DNA from 4 places in the Neorhizobium sp. P12A genome. Region 4 is predicted to be linked to each of the others. Evidence: riboswitches for the same ligand, from Rfam matches in the RefSeq annotation. Region 4 holds a riboswitch; each other region holds the start of a gene.
What was found. A riboswitch is a leader RNA that binds a small molecule or an ion and turns the genes downstream of it on or off. The one in region 4 is predicted to bind cobalamin.

Region 1: another riboswitch for cobalamin. It lies ahead of bluB (5,6-dimethylbenzimidazole synthase); the one in region 4 lies ahead of DTW90_RS10040 (aromatic ring-hydroxylating dioxygenase subunit alpha).
Region 2: another riboswitch for cobalamin. It lies ahead of cobU (bifunctional adenosylcobinamide kinase/adenosylcobinamide-phosphate guanylyltransferase); the one in region 4 lies ahead of DTW90_RS10040 (aromatic ring-hydroxylating dioxygenase subunit alpha).
Region 3: another riboswitch for cobalamin. It lies ahead of DTW90_RS29375 (ABC transporter substrate-binding protein); the one in region 4 lies ahead of DTW90_RS10040 (aromatic ring-hydroxylating dioxygenase subunit alpha).

The regions. Positions count from the first base shown of each region.
Region 1 is NZ_QOVX01000006.1:274,437-278,645, forward strand. It holds gene DTW90_RS19440 (DUF2865 domain-containing protein) at 1-1,138, shown strand, start outside; gene bluB (5,6-dimethylbenzimidazole synthase) at 1,098-1,823, opposite strand; cobalamin riboswitch at 1,866-2,079, opposite strand; gene DTW90_RS19450 (ankyrin repeat domain-containing protein) at 2,120-3,856, opposite strand; gene DTW90_RS19455 (TolB family protein) at 4,019-4,209, opposite strand, start outside.
Region 2 is NZ_QOVX01000001.1:52,765-56,973, forward strand. It holds gene cobN (cobaltochelatase subunit CobN) at 1-586, opposite strand, end outside; gene cobW (cobalamin biosynthesis protein CobW) at 596-1,645, opposite strand; gene cobU (bifunctional adenosylcobinamide kinase/adenosylcobinamide-phosphate guanylyltransferase) at 1,650-2,174, opposite strand; cobalamin riboswitch at 2,328-2,749, opposite strand; gene DTW90_RS00265 (chloride channel protein) at 2,957-4,209, shown strand, end outside.
Region 3 is NZ_QOVX01000018.1:23-4,231, forward strand. It holds gene DTW90_RS29365 (YkgJ family cysteine cluster protein) at 154-450, shown strand; gene DTW90_RS29370 (3'-5' exonuclease) at 645-1,619, shown strand; cobalamin riboswitch at 2,013-2,241, shown strand; gene DTW90_RS29375 (ABC transporter substrate-binding protein) at 2,412-3,428, shown strand; gene DTW90_RS29380 (iron ABC transporter permease) at 3,440-4,209, shown strand, end outside.
Region 4 is NZ_QOVX01000002.1:828,649-832,857, forward strand. It holds gene DTW90_RS10030 (L-threonylcarbamoyladenylate synthase) at 1-764, opposite strand, end outside; gene DTW90_RS10035 (DUF6656 family protein) at 831-1,442, opposite strand; cobalamin riboswitch at 1,760-1,961, shown strand; gene DTW90_RS10040 (aromatic ring-hydroxylating dioxygenase subunit alpha) at 2,072-3,313, shown strand; gene DTW90_RS10045 (hybrid-cluster NAD(P)-dependent oxidoreductase) at 3,315-4,209, shown strand, end outside.

The DNA of each region.
Region 1 (4,209 bases), on a different contig from region 4:
CTTATTTTTTCTATTGCCCCTGATCGCAGCTACGCCGGTCGCCGCGCAGAACCAGTCGGTTTGTGACGAACTCCACGGACGGCTCGCCAACATCCCCGAGGTCGTCAGCACCTCGCATTCGGTCCGCAGATATTCAAACGCCATCGACGAGCAGACATCGGCGGTCCGCAGGCTTCAGGCGGAGATGCAGGATCGCGGCTGCCACTCCGGCAGTGGGGTAATTATCAACGGGCAGGACGCCGCCGTTTGCGATCAGCTCGAAACCTCGCTTGGCCGCCTGCAGGAAGACCTGCAATTTCTCATCGAGCGGCGTGACGAAAGCCAGCGCGCCGGCGGCTCAGACGATGTGTTGCGCGATCAGCTTGAAACGGCACTCCGGCAAAACGGATGCGAGGATTCCGCAGCGGCTAATCCCGATACGATCATCACCAATCGCCCCGAAGTGCCCGCGACACCAGAGCAGCAGGCGATGCGGACCGACACGTTCATCCAGCCGATGGACAGAAGCGGCGGCCCGCAGCCGGGCTATGACTATTACCAGGCCGCACCGATGAACTATCCCACCGGCGGTCCCTATGGCGCGGGCCTGCAGACGGTCTGCGTGCGGACCTGCGATGGCGGCTTCTTCCCGCTGACCACCAATGCCTCGCCGGTCAATTTTCAGCATGACGCGGAAACCTGCTCGCGCATGTGCCCCGGCGTTCCGACGGAACTTTATTTCCGCTATTTGCCGAACCAGGAATCCTCGGAAATGGTCTCTGCGGCAACAGGCGCGCCCTACAGCGCCATGCCTTACGCCTTTGCCTATCGCAAGCGCGCGCCCGGCGAGAAGTCGTCCTGCACCTGCAACATGTCGGCCTATTACGAAGAAATGCAGCGCGAGAAGGCCAGCATTCAGCCACAGAGCGTCCAGCCGCAGCCAGCCGCGCCCTATAGCTCCATAACGACGATCACGACGACCAAGCCACCCTCACCCCAGCCGCAGACTGCAACGACGGCCCAGCCCGCACCAGCCGACCGCCCTTACGATCCGACGGCCAGGAAGATCCGCCAGGTCGGCCCGCAATTCCTGTCGACGGATGAGGGAAAGATCGACCTCAAACATCCCCTGGCGCCTGGCCCCCAGCCGGAGCAATAGGGCCAACCTCACCCCAGCGGTCACTGAAGACGAGATCGTCCAGCGACAGCCGCTGTCGCCATCCCTTAACCGCCAGTTCCGGTTCACTGTAGAGCTCATCAACATAGCCGAGGCAGAGCCAGGCAACGATCTCGATTCTATCGGGAATGCCGAGCAGCAGCCTAATATCGGCATCATGGAAGATGCTGACCCAGCCCATGCCGACACCTTCGGCACGCGCGGCAAGCCACAGGTTCTGGATGGCGCAAACCGTGGAGTAGGAATCCATGCGCGGATTATGCGTGCGTCCAAGCACGACCGGCCCGGCCCGGTCAGGATCGCAGGTGACGCATATGCTGAGCGGCGCCTTGCGGATACCTTCAAGCTTCAGGGAACGATAGCTGACGGCCCGCTCACCCTTAAACATCTGAGCCGCCTCGTCGTTAGCGTGCTGGAACGCCTGCCACGCAGCCTCACGAACCAAGGGATCGCGGACAAGCACGAAACTCCAGGGCTGCATGAAACCGACGGACGGCGCGCTATGCGCGGCCCCGAGCAGACGCGCAATCAGCGCATCGGGCAACGGATCGGGCAGAAACTGGTCGCGAACATCCCGCCGTGTTTCGATGGCGCGGTAGACAGCTTCTCGTTCAGCCGCGGAAAATGCCTGTGAACGGACAAGAAAATCCTTCGGATCGGGTCGCATCGTCAAATCCCCAACAATGCCGACCTCACCGCCGTCCGCGCGGTTTGGCCTATCGCGTCAGGCCGGTCTTCTGGCTTGGCTTCGATTGCCTCTCGCTACCTTCCCGGTTTAACAACCAGTGGCATCCATATGAAAGAACATTCGAAAGTTCTTTCCTGCGACAGACATCCGCCTCACAGCGTTGGGCACGCGCCGGATTTTGACCGGCTTCCCGATTCTCCCGCTTGGCACGGGCACCTGACGATCAAAGCTATGCGCGATCCGCCTACCGAAAGCAAGCGGATCGCCAACACGTCTCAACGAGAGGAAACGGGCCTCCTGAACAGCCTCATGATTGCCTCATCGCCCGTCTCCCGCGCCAGATCGCCGTAGGAACGTCCCGAGGCATCCCGAATGGAGCGATCGGCGCCGCGGCCGACAAGGAGCGCCGCCGCATCGGCGCGATGATTGAGAATGGCAAAGCCCAGCGGCGTCAGCCAATCTCGGTCCGGGCTCGGCGCACCGGATCGTCGAAGGCTCTCAAAACGCCGGTCGAGCAACGATGGATCCGCGTCCAGCAATGCTTCCAGCTGCCCGATCTCACCAAAGGCGGCCGCCGCAAAGATATCGAGCGGCTGCGTCTTCAGGAACTCCACCATATCGGCATGGCCGTTATAGTCCGCCCAACCGATCGGCGGCGCGTGATAGTAGGGATCGCGGATCGTGGGATCGGCACCATGCTCGATCAGCAGTTTTACCATTTCGATGTGACCGTGGAGTGCTGCTTCATGCAGCGGCGTGCGGCTAGTCATCGCGTTCACATCCAAACCAAGCGCCAGCATCCGACGAACCGCCTCAAGGGCATTTTCGCCTGCGGCCTCATGCAGCATGGTTGGGTGCTTTCGCTGGACATCGGCGGGGCTGGTCTGCTGCGCCGCCATCATTCTCGGCAAATAATCGATTGGATGCTCGCTATTCATGATGGCGACATAGGCCCAATCCTCCGCCTTCAGACGAACCGCGACCGCTCCATGCTGCACGAGATAGGCCACCAACTCCTTCTCGTTGCCGAGCCGCGCCCACTCATAGGGCGTGCGCCCATTGACCGGCCGGTTGACGTCGGCGCCATGCTCGACCAATAGCCGCACCCGCTGCGGCATCCGCTTTTCCAGAGCCCAGGCGAGTTGATAGTCGAACACGGTCTGCGAATTCTCGACCAGCTTCCCATCTTCCCGCACGGACCAATTGTTCCGGTCGCTGGCGCTCAATCCATATTCGAGCAGCAGTTCGAGGCAGGAATTATCCGGCTCGAACATCCTGTTGTAGAGCGCCTGGCTGTCATTGACGTTCGCGCCGGCGTCAAGCAGCAGCCGCGCGAATGTCATATAGCCCGGATGTTCCGGCTGCCGGATTTTCCCAGCCTCTCCCTGCCCGAAGACGCCGGTCAACGCCGTGAAGCGATATTGGCCATTGTCGAGAAAGAGGGCATTCGGATCGGCTCCACGCGCGATCAGCAGTCGGCCGACGTCGAGAGTGGAATGGCCGGGAAGACGGGCATAGGCAGCATAAAGCAACGGCTGCCAATCGTAGGGACCGCCCTTTCGCTCGATCAATTGCGGCTGCCGGTCCAGCCAGCGGGCGACGCGTGCCGCATCGCCCATCGCTGCGGCAACATGGATGCTATCGTCGGCAATATCGGGATGCGCGTCAAGGAGCTCCACGGCCTCGTCGAAACGGGCGGGATCGGCGGGAATACGCGAGAAATAGGACACGGTCGCAAGCGACAGGAAGCGATTGGCAAGCTGATCCCTCGCCTCATCCCGGCTACCCGATCGCTCCAGATGGTCCTTGAGCTTGGTCCAGCTCGAGAACCCGTATTCGCGAGCCGTTACCAGCTGGATATCCTGCAGCCCGACTGCTGCAGCGTCAGCGAAATACGGCGTCACGCGCGCAAGCGCCGACGTATCGCCTGTTTGCACGGCTTTCAAAAAGGCTTTCGCCTGCTTTTTCACGGAATCGAGCGTGGCGTTCGCCGCCAGGGAGCGTGTGGTCACGGAGACCTCCTTTCATAACGTCCGGTATCCGCGCCCACAGACTGAAAAGAGGTGTGGCAGTCTAAAAATCATTCATCAGGTGGGCCTTGCCCTTCCCGCGGATCGGATGTGCCCTGCGAACGATCAAAAGCTATCGGCAAAAATCCGCGCTGTCCAGCGGCCTCAGGCCGCCGGCTCATAGCGAACGAAGGCGAATTCATCACCATCCGGTGACCAATTGGGCGAATTCATCGTGCCCTGGCCACCGAACAGATCGAACAGCGTTTCGACATTGCCGCCATCCGCATCCATCATGCGCACCCGAACGTTCAGGTCGCGCGGATGATCAAACACATCGGGGTCGTAGGAGATGA
Region 2 (4,209 bases), on a different contig from region 4:
CCTCAGAAACCCGCCGCCACTCCTCAACGCCTATAACGCCCCTGCCCGGCCACCAGATGCCCGCCTTCATTAGCGGCACCGCGGGCTCCGGCGTCTCGCCGCCGGAAAGCATCGCGTTAGCATAGGCCAGAAACGCCCGCGAGTTCGCATCCCCGCCCTCGATCAGATACGACCAGAGCGCATTGAGGTCATCCAGCGCCACATTTGAAAACGGCGTCAGCCCCGGATCGGCTCGAGAATCTCCCGGCAGCACCGCAATCAGCGCTCCCTGACGAGCAGCGCAGGCATGCAGCGCCTCCAGCGCATAGTGGAAATAGCTCGCCCCGCCGAGCGCCCGAACGATGATCAGCTTCGCATGACACGCGGTACGCTCGATATAGGTATCGACCGACATCGGATGCTTAAGGCTCATCAGGCTGGCGAGCCTCAGGGAAAATCCGGCATTCCCGTGGCCGTGAGCCGCCGCGATAGCGGCGAGCTCCGTGTCGGCAGCCGACAGGAAAAGGATATCGCCTGGCGATTGGCCGAGATCAATCGCCTCGTCGCCATCGCTGATCGTACCCTTCTGTGCCAGCAGGAGATGCATCGTTCTGCCTTACACCAGCGCCTCGATCGCCCCGCGAACGACCGTCTCGTCCATATCGTGCAGGCCGATGACGACGAGCCGGGTCGCACGCGCTTCGCCAGATATCCATGCGCGGTCGAAATATTGATCGATGCGGCTGCCGACGGCCTGGATCTGCAGGCGCATCGGCTTGCCGGGAACATCGACGAAGCCCTTCAGGCGTAGCACGTCATGTTCCGCAATCACGCCCTTCAGCTTCTCGATGAAGGCATTGGGATCGGCGACGGCACCAAGCTCGACGACGAAACTGTCGAACTCGTCGTGGTCATGTGGCGCGCCGTCCTCGTGCTCCAGCTCGTGATGCGATTTGCGGTTCGCAATGTCCTCCTCCGTGCCGACGCCAAGGCCGAGCAGCACAGCGGCAGGCACGTCGCCGTTCTTTGCCTCGATCATCGTCGGCCGGCGATGCGTGCGCGAGGAGACCTCGGCGCGTACGCCGGCGATGCCTGCCGAGTCGAGAAGATCGGTCTTGTTGAGAACGATCAGGTCGGCGCAGGTCAGTTGGTCCTCGAAAAGCTCCTCGATCGGATTGTCGTGGTCGAGCGACGCGTCTTCGGCGCGGGCGGCATTGACCGCATCATGGTCGTCGGCGAAACGGCCGGCCGCAACCGCTGCGCTGTCGACCACGGTGATGACGCCATCGACGGTCACCTGCGTGCGGATATCCGGCCAGTTGAAGGCGGCAACGAGCGGCTGCGGCAGCGCAAGCCCCGAGGTCTCGATGACGATATGGTCCGGCCGGGCGTCGCGCTCTAGGAGCTTCGTCATGGTTGGGATGAAATCGTCGGCGACGGTGCAGCAGATGCAGCCGTTGGTCAGCTCGATAATATCGTCCTCGGTGCAGTTTTCCGCGCCGCAGCCCTTCAGCACGTCGCCGTCGACGCCGAGATCGCCGAATTCGTTGATGATCAACGCGATCTTCTTGCCGCCGGTATTCTGCAGCAGGTTGCGGATCATCGTCGTCTTGCCGGCACCGAGAAAGCCGGTGATGACGGTGGCTGGAATTTTCTGCTGGTTCATCAAATCAACCCTTCATTTTCAGCGGCAGACCGGCCGCAACGAAATAAACTTCCGCGACTTGCGCCGCGATCATCTGGTGGAGGCGTCCGGCATGGTCGCGAAAGGCGCGCGCCATTGCATTGTCCGGCACGATCCCGAGCCCGACCTCGTTGGAGACGAGGACGAGCCGCGCTTTCGCATTCGGCAGGTATTCTGAAAGAGCGGCAAATTCCGCCGCAATGTCGCGCTCCTCCATCATCAGGTTCGTGACCCAGAGCGTCAGGCAATCGATCAGGATGACCCGCCCCTCGCCGTCGATGTCGGCAAGGCGAGAGACGAGATCAAGCGGCTCTTCATACGTCGTCCAGAGATCGCCGCGATCCGCCCGATGCTGCGCAATCCGCGACCGCATCTCGTCGTCCCACGCCCGCCCGGTCGCCACATAGTGACGATCGAGGCCAGAGGACGTCACCAGCGATTCAGCAAAGCGCGACTTGCCCGATCGGGCGCCGCCGAGGATGAGAACAGAGATGAAGGATGGGGATGTCATTTGCGCCGCCGATCGTCACGCATGGAGATGCTGCGCGGCGCTCGATGCGGCGAATATGGTCGCGCGAGCATCCGAAAACGGATGCCGAAATGGTTTCACAGCCATGACAACCTCCGTGCTGGCAGCGGAGCTTTCGCCCCTTGAGCTATGGGCTCTTCGCCCGGCACGCATGGCAGGTCTCCTGGCTCGCGGTTTGAGGCGCGGCGACCGGGGCAGACCGAAGTCGGTCGCCTGAGCAGACCGAAACGGTCGCCCCGGGTCGTGCGCCAGCGGGTCGTCCTCGCCTTCCCGGCAGTCATCATGAAAAGGTGGACGATTCGTAGAATTAGAGGCGTCCAACCCCGGCTGATCATGATGCCACGCCAGTGGCTTTTCCGGCTTCCGGTCTTTTTCGCCCGTCCCCACCATTGGGAACCGTCTGCGAAAAAGCTTTAAAACCGGACAGAAGACCCTGACCGCTCTACAGTCGCGGGGTCGGCTGTGATGAAAACGCCCGGCTTGGGTCCGTCCCGTCACATTCCCTTTTCATCCCTTGCGACGACCGCCGCCCGGGAACCATCCGTTATGAAGCCCGATGGTTACGGAAACCGCCATTCCGAGTCAATCGCATTCGGCGGACGGAAAACGGCCGGGACCTTGCCCCGGCAGCCATTATTTTTCGACGCGAGGGGCAATTGGCGGGAAAAAGGAAGAAGATGTCGGTCTTTTGCCGTAATTCTTTGACCTTAGCAGTCTATAGACTGCTTCAAGCTTTCGAATGCCTGTAAAAGTTCGTCCTCCCGATGCTGCAGAAATTCAAACAGCGCCGTTTTGGCGCCCTGTATTCCTTCTTTGATCTCGGCCGCATGAGAGCTGCGTTGCGTCGCAGCGAGCTCGGTATGATCTTTGCCGGCGCTTTCGTCGGGATCACATCCGGCTGCGCGGTCACCGCTATGAGCGTGATATCGCGGACGATGCACACGCTGATCTTCGGTATCGACGACTCAGGGCGCTTGAGTTCGGCGCAGGTTGACGACAAGTTCCTGCTGCTCGCATCTCCTGTTGTCGGCGGCATCGTCCTGGGCCTGATGATCTTCATTCTGGCCAAGACCCGCAAGAAGCCGATGGTCGACCCGATCGAAGCGAACGCCTTGCATGGCGGCCGGCTGTCGCTGACCGACAGCATCCTGGTCGCCGTGCAGAATCTCATTTCGAACGGCTTCGGCGCTTCCGTCGGCCTCGAGGCCGGCTACACCCAGATCGCGGCAGGAATAGCGTCAAAGCTCGGCTACAAACTTCAGCTTCGCCGCTCCGATCTCAGAACGCTCGTCGGCTGTGGCGCCGCCGGCGCCATCGCCGCCGCCTTCAACGCACCGCTGACCGGTGCTTTTTACGCCTTCGAGCTCATCATCGGCACCTATTCGATCATCACGCTGACGCCCGTCGTCGTCTCCGCACTGATCTCCACCCTCGTGGCGCGCCTTCTCTCCGGCAACGATTTCAACATCGACGTCGGCGATTTCGGCAGCGTCGTTCCGGCGGACTATATTCCGGCGCTCTTGCTCGGCGCTTTCTGCGCCGGCGCCGGAATCCTGATCATGCAGGGCGTTTCCTTCATCGAGGAACTGGCGCGAAAGAGCTCCATCGCATTGCCCTTCCGTCCGGCACTCGGCGGTATCGTTGTCGGCCTCCTCGCCCTGATAACGCCGCAGGTGCTTTCGGCGGGTCACGGCGCCCTGCATCTCAATCTCGCCAACACCATCGCAATCCCGACGCTGATCGGCATTCTGCTCCTGAAATCCCTAGCGTCAGCCGTCTCGATCGGCTCCGGTTTCAGAGGCGGCCTGTTCTTCGCCTCGCTTTTCATGGGCGCCTTGCTTGGCAAGATCTTCGCCTATTCCGCCCCCTATTTCGATCACGCGACGCTGACGCCGGTTATCTACGCTGTCGTTGGCATGAGTTCGCTTGCCGTCGCTATCATCGGCGGCCCGCTGACCATGACCTTCCTCGCGCTGGAAATCACCGGCGACTTCCCGATCACCGCGCTGGTGCTTGC
Region 3 (4,209 bases), on a different contig from region 4:
TCGTCTTCTGTCATCTTCGTGCTCATGCCGACCTCCAAATCAGTCGGCACTCCATGAATCAGACTAAGTGCAAGTCAGGAATCCCAAAGGGGCCACATGCGCAATCCGTCCACATCGCCTAGCATTGTCTGGCTATTGCGTTAATACACGGTCATGACCGTCCCAATTGACTTTGACTGTGAAGCCTGCGGTGCTTGCTGCTCGTTCTCGCCCACCTGGCCCAGATTTTCCACCGAGACGGAAGCGGAGCTCGACGCTATACCGGCGCGCTTTGTTTCGGAGGATCAGCGGGGGATGCGGTGCAACGGGGCGCGTTGTTCTGCTTTGGCTGGCATTGTTGGTTCTCGGACATCGTGTCTGGTTTACGAACTTCGGCCCGATGTCTGCCGGGCCTGTGTCCCAGGAGACGGAGCCTGTCTGGAGGCACGTTCGTCTTTTGGGCTCGACTAAACGAAAGGCAACAGCAACAAAGCCGCCCTGCTGCTCCACGGTTTCTACCAGGTCTCAAAGGCTTGTTTTCGGGTGTTTTTGGATTTGGGCCTTGGTGTCGCCGGTTCAGATCCCAACAAGGTGAGTCAGCCTGGTCATGACTTGAAAGTGGCGGCATGATATCTGGCGATTTTCGGCGACAAAGATTGAGAGGCATGACCACACAATTCGACATGTTTTCCGACAATGACGTCGGAGCGCCTGCAAGATCTCCTCGCGCCGTTTCGACGAAGCGAATGACGCCGGCTACCCTCCACGAAGAGGGCATGATCGCCCACCTGGCGGCGACTGGTCGCTATCGTGTCTTAAGAAAACTCGAGCCGCGTGGAATAGCGTCAGTAATTCGGCCCGAATATCCGCTCCGCGGCGTCATTATCGACACGGAAACGACGGGTCTCGATCATCGCAGGGATGAGATCATCGAGATCGGAGCGATAGGCTTCACGTTTGATGAGCAGGGTGGGATCGGCGACGTCACCGGCGTTTACGGTGGCTTGCAGCAGCCAACAACGTCTATTCCCGCCGAAATTACTAAACTGACGGGCATCACCGGTGAAATGGTGGCGGGTCAGTTTATCGACATGCTGGCATTGAGGCACATCATCGATCCTGCGGATCTGATCATCGCGCACAATGCCCGGTTCGACCGCCCTTTTTGCGAAACCTTCTCAGCATCGTTTTCCGGCAAGGCATGGGCGTGCTCCAACGTGGAGATCGACTGGTCGTCGCGCGGGTTCGAGGGAACGAAACTTGGCTATCTCGTTGGGCAGGCGGGTCTTTTTCATGAAGGCCATCGGGCCATCGACGATTGCTTCGCTTTGCTCGAGGTTCTCTCTCTAGGGAGCAATTCTGACGCACGCTCGCCTTTTGCCGAACTCTATCAGGCAAGCCAGCGGTCGCGGGTCCGCATCTTTGCCGAAAACAGTCCGTTCGACATGAAGGATCACCTCAAGGCGCGCGGTTACCGCTGGTCCGATGGCAGCGATGGCCGCCCGAAATGCTGGTGGATCGAAGTTGATGAAGCGGACCTAGACGATGAGCTCAATTATCTCCGCTCCGATATCTATCGGTATCCGGAAGCCGATCCGCCCTTCCGGCACTTGACCGCATTCGATCGGTTTCGGGCTTGACCGTCTGGCTGTGTCGCAGCCGCCTCACTATCCTTTGCACTCTTTGGGGACGATCAGCAGTAGGCCGGGCATATAACCGGTTTCCCCAAGGGGCAATGGTCGCCAGCAGCGCCGGAAGCACGCAAGTCGACTTGACTGGGACAAGGTTTAGGCAGTAGTGTTATGTAATAACATAACTAAAGGAATTACCGTGATACGATCCAAACCCCCCGTCATCGTCCTTTCCAGCTTTCTCAGACCGAGCTTGACAGGTCTCTTGTCGATGCCTCCCAATTCATCCTCAACATTGGCGAAATCTAGCGGATCCTTTTGTCAGCTGGGCGCGCCGCGCTGCCTGGTATCACACCATCTACCCAATGCAATCGACAGCGTCTTGACCTCGAGGCGTCGTTGACCTTAACTGATGCCGACGGTTTCCCAAGGATGACTCTGAGGGGATTAATAGGGAACACGGTGCGGACGACCCAAAGTGGGACCAAGACCGTGGCTGCCCCCGCAACTGTAAGCGGATTGCCGACCATCCAAGGGCCCTTGAGGCCATGCCACTGCGAAAACCGCGGGAAGGCAGATGGACGGCAGAAATCCGTGAGCCAGGAGACCTGCCGTCAAATCGTCATCCAATCAGCCGGGCGGGGATGCCCGGACAAGGAACAGATATGACAGACCTGACCCTTCGCTTATCGCGATGCCCATCGGCCTCGATTGGATTTCTCATGCCCGATTTTCGCGTGCGGCCTTTCCTCTGAAACCGCACCGGGCCGAACTCCTCCTGCAAACATCGAGAACCAACCAATGACATCGCTTTTAAAATTGCTTGCCGTCGCCTGCGGCCTTGCCTTCGTCGCCGCGCCCGCTTTCGCGGCCACGCAATATCCGCTCACCGTCACCAATTGTGGCCTGAAGGTTACCTTCGGCAAGGCGCCTGCGAAGATCGTCTCGATCGGCCAGAGCATGACGGAAGTGCTCTACGCTCTTGGTCTTTCAAACAAGGTTGTAGGCACGGCCGTCTGGTTCAGCCCAGTGCTGCCGCAATTTGCCGACGTGAACAGCAAGATCAGGCGTCTGGCCGACAACGAGCCGAGCTTTGAATCCGTGGTCGGGCAGGAGCCTGATCTCGTCGCTGCGGAATTTGAGTGGCATGTCGGGCCGCAGGGTTCCGTCGGAAAGCGCGAGCAGTTTTCTGCGCTCGGAATCAACACCTATGTGTCGCCAGCCGACTGCGTCGCCAAGGTCAACGACAATGGCGGCGACGGTGTTCGCAAGGAACTGTTCTCCATGGACCTGATCTATCAGGAAATCGCCGAGCTCTCGGAGATCTTCGACGTCAAGGATCGTGGCGACGCACTGATCGCCGACATGAAGAGGCGCGAGGCCGACGCGGTCGCCTCAGTCGCATCCGTCAAGATGAAGAACGTGCCCATCGTCTTCTGGTTTTCCAGCAAGGAGGTCAATGGCGACGCCTTCATCGCCGGCAAGAACGGCGCTCCCGCCTATATCCTCAAGACCCTGGGCGCTACAAATGTGGTGACGACCGAGGAGGAATGGCCGCTCGTCGGATGGGAAACGATCAGCGCGGCTAATCCCGCTGTGATCGTCATGGCTGATATGGATCGGCGTCGTTACGCCGCCGACAATCCGAAGATGAAGCGCGATTTTCTCGATCACGACCCGGTCACCAGCCAGATGGCGGCAGTGAAGGACAAGCGCATCGTTCTGATGGATGCCGAAGCAATGAGCCCATCGATCCGTACCGTAGACGGCATCGAGCAGTTGGCCAGCGCGATCAAGTCTTTTGGCCTGACGCAGTGACACGGTTTGATATGGGAAGGCGGGGCGTCTGGTCGCTCCTTTTGTTGTTTGTCCTTGGCTTCGTCCTGCTTGCCTTCGCGATCAGTCTCGCCGTGTCGATCGGCGAGATTTCCATTCCGCTCTCGACGACCGCCGAGGCGGTGGCCAATCGCCTGTTCGGCGCAGAATTCGAGATCAGTCGCATCCATCAGGGGATCGTCTGGGACTACAGGCTGAGCCGGGCCCTGGTGGCGGCCAGCGCCGGCGCGGCGCTCGCGTTGAGCGGTACAGTGCTGCAGGCAATGCTGCGCAACCCGCTCGCCGAACCCTATCTGCTCGGCATTTCCGCAGGCGCGTCCACGGGGGCCGTCGCCGTCATGATCCTCGGTTTCGGTTATGGGGTGCTGACGCTGTCGGGCGGTGCGTTCATTGGCGCCGTTCTCGCATTCGCGCTGGTGGTCCTGCTGGCTGCCGGCGCGGGCGGCACCGGCGAGCGTATCATTCTCTGCGGCGTCGCCGGCTCACAGCTCTTCAATGCGTTGACGTCCTATATCGTCACGACCTCGGCCAATGCCGAGCAAGCCCGCGGCGTGATGTTCTGGCTGCTCGGCTCGTTAAGCGGCGTGCGCTGGCCGGATGTTTATCTGGCAGCTCCGGTCACAGTCGTCGGCTTTCTCGTCTGTTTCTGGCATGTGCGGGCGCTCGATGCCTTCGTTTTCGGAATGGATGCAGCCGCGTCGTTGGGCATCCCAGTGCGCCGCGTGCAGGCGATCCTTCTAGGCGCGACGGCGCTGATGACGGC
Region 4 (4,209 bases):
GCGCCGAACAGGATCAGGGCTTCGTCAGGCTCGACTGCGGTAGCGGCAAGACGAACCGCGGCACCGGGCGCGTAGTGCGACGCCAGCATGCCCGGCGCCTCGATGGCTGCCGACGCCTTGCCGGAACGCAAAAGCCGCTGGCCGGCGACGCGTTCGATCTCCGAGGCCGCCAGTCCGCCCGGCCGCAGCAGCCGCAGCTTGCCGTCCTCGACCTTGACGATGGTGGATTCGACGCCGACCGCGCTCGCCCCGGCATCGAGGATGAGCTCAATCTTCTCGCCGAGATCCTCATCGACATGGGCAGCGCTGGTGGCGCTGATCTGGCCTGATGTATTGGCGCTCGGTGCGGCGAGCGGTCTGCCGAAAGCTTGGATGAGGTTGCCGGCAAAACCCTTGGGCACGCGGATGCCGACCGTATCGAGACCGGCCGTTGCCAGCGAGTGGATATTGCTGTCCGGTTTCAGCGGAACGATGATGGTAAGCGGTCCCGGCCAGAAGGCTTCGGCAAGACGACGCGATATCGGATCGAATTCGGCATGCTGTTCTGCCATGGCGAGATCGGCCATATGGCAGATCAGCGGATTGAAGCGCGGGCGGCCCTTGGTTTCATAGATGTGGGTAATGGCGACAGGATTGGTCGCGTCGGCAGCAAGTCCATAGACCGTCTCGGTCGGCATGCCGATCGGGAAGCCTTGCGCCAGCACTGCGCATGCTTCCTTTATCGCTGCATCGGGGCTTTTCAGGATGTCGATATGTCTTGCCATGACCTGCCGTTTCCGTTCAGGCAGTCATTAGTCCGATCGCAATGGCCGATCAATCCGAAAGGCCGCTCAAAGTTGCCGGATGATTTCCCGAAGCTGCTCGTTTCGCGCGCCCAGCAGCAGGACGTTGCGGATAGCGACTTGCGGGTCGTGGGTGCGGAAAAGGACGCCGTTGCTGCGGATCGTGCGGTCGATCGTCAGCGACTTGTCTTGCGAGTCTTTGTTGGGCTGGACCGCAACCGCGAAATACATGCGCGACATCCTGAGGTCTATTTCCTCGAAGAAATTATCGTTCTCGCCGATCTTGGCAAAGAAGTTCGCGATGTAGAAGGCCCAGTTCACATGGTCGAACTTGGCAAATTGCGTCCGTGATGCCGTGACATGGCAGTAGCCGAGATGGGGACTGTCCGCCAGCGTGCGATGAAAGATCATCTTCGGAAACTGGATGGCGCGGTGAAAATTGTTCAGCCGGTCATGCGTCTTCTCGCCGGCTGCCTGCAGCTTCGCGGCCGTCCTCTCAGCAACCTCTTCATGAGTGAGATAGCGGCGCTCCTCGGAAAGCCAGTTGGCCTTGGTGCGAATGATGCGGCCCGTTCGGAGGAATTCGGAGTGTACCGCGGCGGGACGTTGCTGCTCGGCTTCGTACGGCTTGCGTGCATCGAAATATCTGAGCTTTGCCATGATCGTCACTCGCCGCAATTGGTATCTCTATTCAGGATAGGGGCCTTGCCTTAACCCGGGCTTAAATCGGCTCGCGCGTCCTGCGTTGTTATTCGGGTCGGAAAGACCCGGTTTCCAGCGGCTGTCGCAAACGCGATATGAAGCCTGGCGATACATGGGAAATCATTGTCCGGAACATCCGTGACCCGCCGAGCATACCGTCTAATACCCTGATTGTGTTGCAATATATGCGGATGTGCAGCGGCAGGATCGCTTGCGTCGTCAATTTCGAAGTCGATGTCGCATTGCAGCCACGCGCCGCCACCGGCTGATGATTATATGGGACGAAATCTCAAGGTGCCGCCTGCTAGGGGAGGCGGAGAATTGGGAAGCCGGTCAAATTCCGGCGCTGCCCCCGCAACGGTGGTGGAGTGGATCGCGGCAATAAGGCCACTGGGCGAAACGCCTGGGAAGGCGCCGCGAAGTTCCTACGGGAACGGCTCCTGAGCCCGGAAACCAGCCATTGGGAGCATGTTTTGACCTGAACTGGTCGCGGTGGGCGGCCGGAGGCAGTTTGGCACCGGCACGCAGCCGGCCGTCCAACCATGTCCTCCGTCTCCAGAGCGGCGAAAGCGCATGAGGATATGACAATGGATATTCGCAATACCGTTCTTCGGCAGCTGAAGAACCGCCGTGAAGGCTTCAGCCTGGAGCAGCCCTTCTACATCGACCAGGACTATTTCAAGCTCGACATGGAACTGATCTATTATCGCGACTGGCTGTTCATCGGCCATGACTGCGAGATCCCGAAGGCCGGCAACTACTTCACGGTCCAGATCGGCGATTACCCCATCGTCATCGTCCGCGGTCGCGACGGTCAGATCCGCGCGCTGCACAACAGCTGCCGCCACCGCGGCTCCCGCGTCTGCACGTCGGAGCGCGGCTCGTCGGCAAAGCTTGTCTGTCCCTACCATCAGTGGACCTACGAGCTCGACGGCTCGCTGCTCTTCGCCCGTCAGATGGCCGAGGATTTCGACAAGACACAGTTCAACCTCAAGCAGGTCCATTGCGAGAGTGTCGGCGGCTATATCTTCATCTGCTTGGCGCAGAACGCACCTGACTTCGCCCCCGTCCGGGCCTCGATCGAGCCCTACATGAAGCCGCATCGCCTCAGCGAGGCGAAGGTCGCCTTCCAGAGCACGATCATCGAAAAGGGCAATTGGAAGCTCGTCTGGGAAAACAACCGCGAATGCTACCATTGCGCCGGCAACCATCCGGAGCTCTGCCGCACCTTCCCGGAAGCACCGACCGTGTCGGGCGTCCAGGGCGCGATGAGCGACCCTGTTATCGTCGCCCACTGGCAGCATTGTGAGGCCGCCGGCCTGCCAAGCGAATTCAAGCTCTCCGCCGACGGCCAGTACCGCACGACCCGCATGCCGCTGATCGAGGGTGCTGAAAGCTACACGATGAGCGGACAGCGCGCCGTCAAGCGCCAGCTGTCGGATGATGTCAGCCTCGGTGGCATCGGCACCATGCTTCTCTTCCACTATCCGACCACCTGGAACCACGTCCTCGGAGACCACGCGATCTCTTTCCGAGTCCTGCCGCTCAATGCCGAGGAAACGGCCGTTACGACCAAGTGGCTCGTCCACAAGGATGCGGTCGAAGGCGTCGATTACGATCTCGAGGAACTGACCCACGTCTGGACCGAGACCAACGATCAGGACCGCCGCATCGTCGAGGAAAATGCCTTCGGCATCCATTCCCCGGCCTATGAGCCCGGTCCCTATTCGGAAATGCACGAAGGCGGCGTCATGCAGTTCGTCGAATGGTATTCGAACTTCATGATCAATCGCCTCCAGGGCGATCAGAAACTGTCGGCGGTGGCGTGAGATGAACATGGCGCTTTCGGTACGACACCAGCACCTGGACGAGATGAAGCCCTGGAGCGACAGGCAGCATCTCCTTGAATGCCTGTCGGCAACGCCGGAGGCGCCAGACGTGATGACCTTCACGTTCCGCTCCGATAAGGACAACTGGTTCCGCTATCTGCCGGGCCAGTTCGTCACGCTTGAAATTCCGGTCGGACCGGAACAGTCGGTCATGCGCACCTATACGCTGTCCTCGACCCCATCGCGGCCCTTCTCGATCGCGGTCACGGTCAAGGCGCAGGCAAGCAGCATCGGCACGCGCTGGATGTTCGAGAACCTGAAGCCCGGCATGCGCATTCGCGCCTTCGGGCCGCTCGGCGATTTCACCCATATCCGCCATCCCGGCGAAAAATACCTGCTGGTCTCGGCCGGATCCGGCATCACGCCGATGATGTCGATGACGCGCTATATGGCCGACACCGCGCCGATGTCCGACATCACCTTCATCAACTGTTCGCGCGGGCCATCGGAGATCATCTTCCGGTCGGAGCTGGAATATCTCGCCCGCTTCATGCCGAACCTCAACCTCGGCTTCATCGTCGAGGCCTGCGCGCGCACCGACCTGTGGTCCGGCCTCAAGGGCCGCATCGACAAGGCGAAGATCGCGCTGCTGGCGCCCGATTTCATGGACCGCACGATCTTCTGCTGCGGCCCTGAGGTCTTCATGGACAGCGTCCGGTCCATGCTGGAAGCGCATGGTTTCGATATGGAACGCTACCATCAGGAAAGCTTCCAGCCGGCTCAGGCCCCGACGCCGCTCGCCGAGGTCAGCGACGACGGCGCCGCGCAAGCTGCGACCTCCATCCGGTTCACCATGGCCGGCAAGGAGGTTTCCTGCCCGTCGGGCCAGACGATCC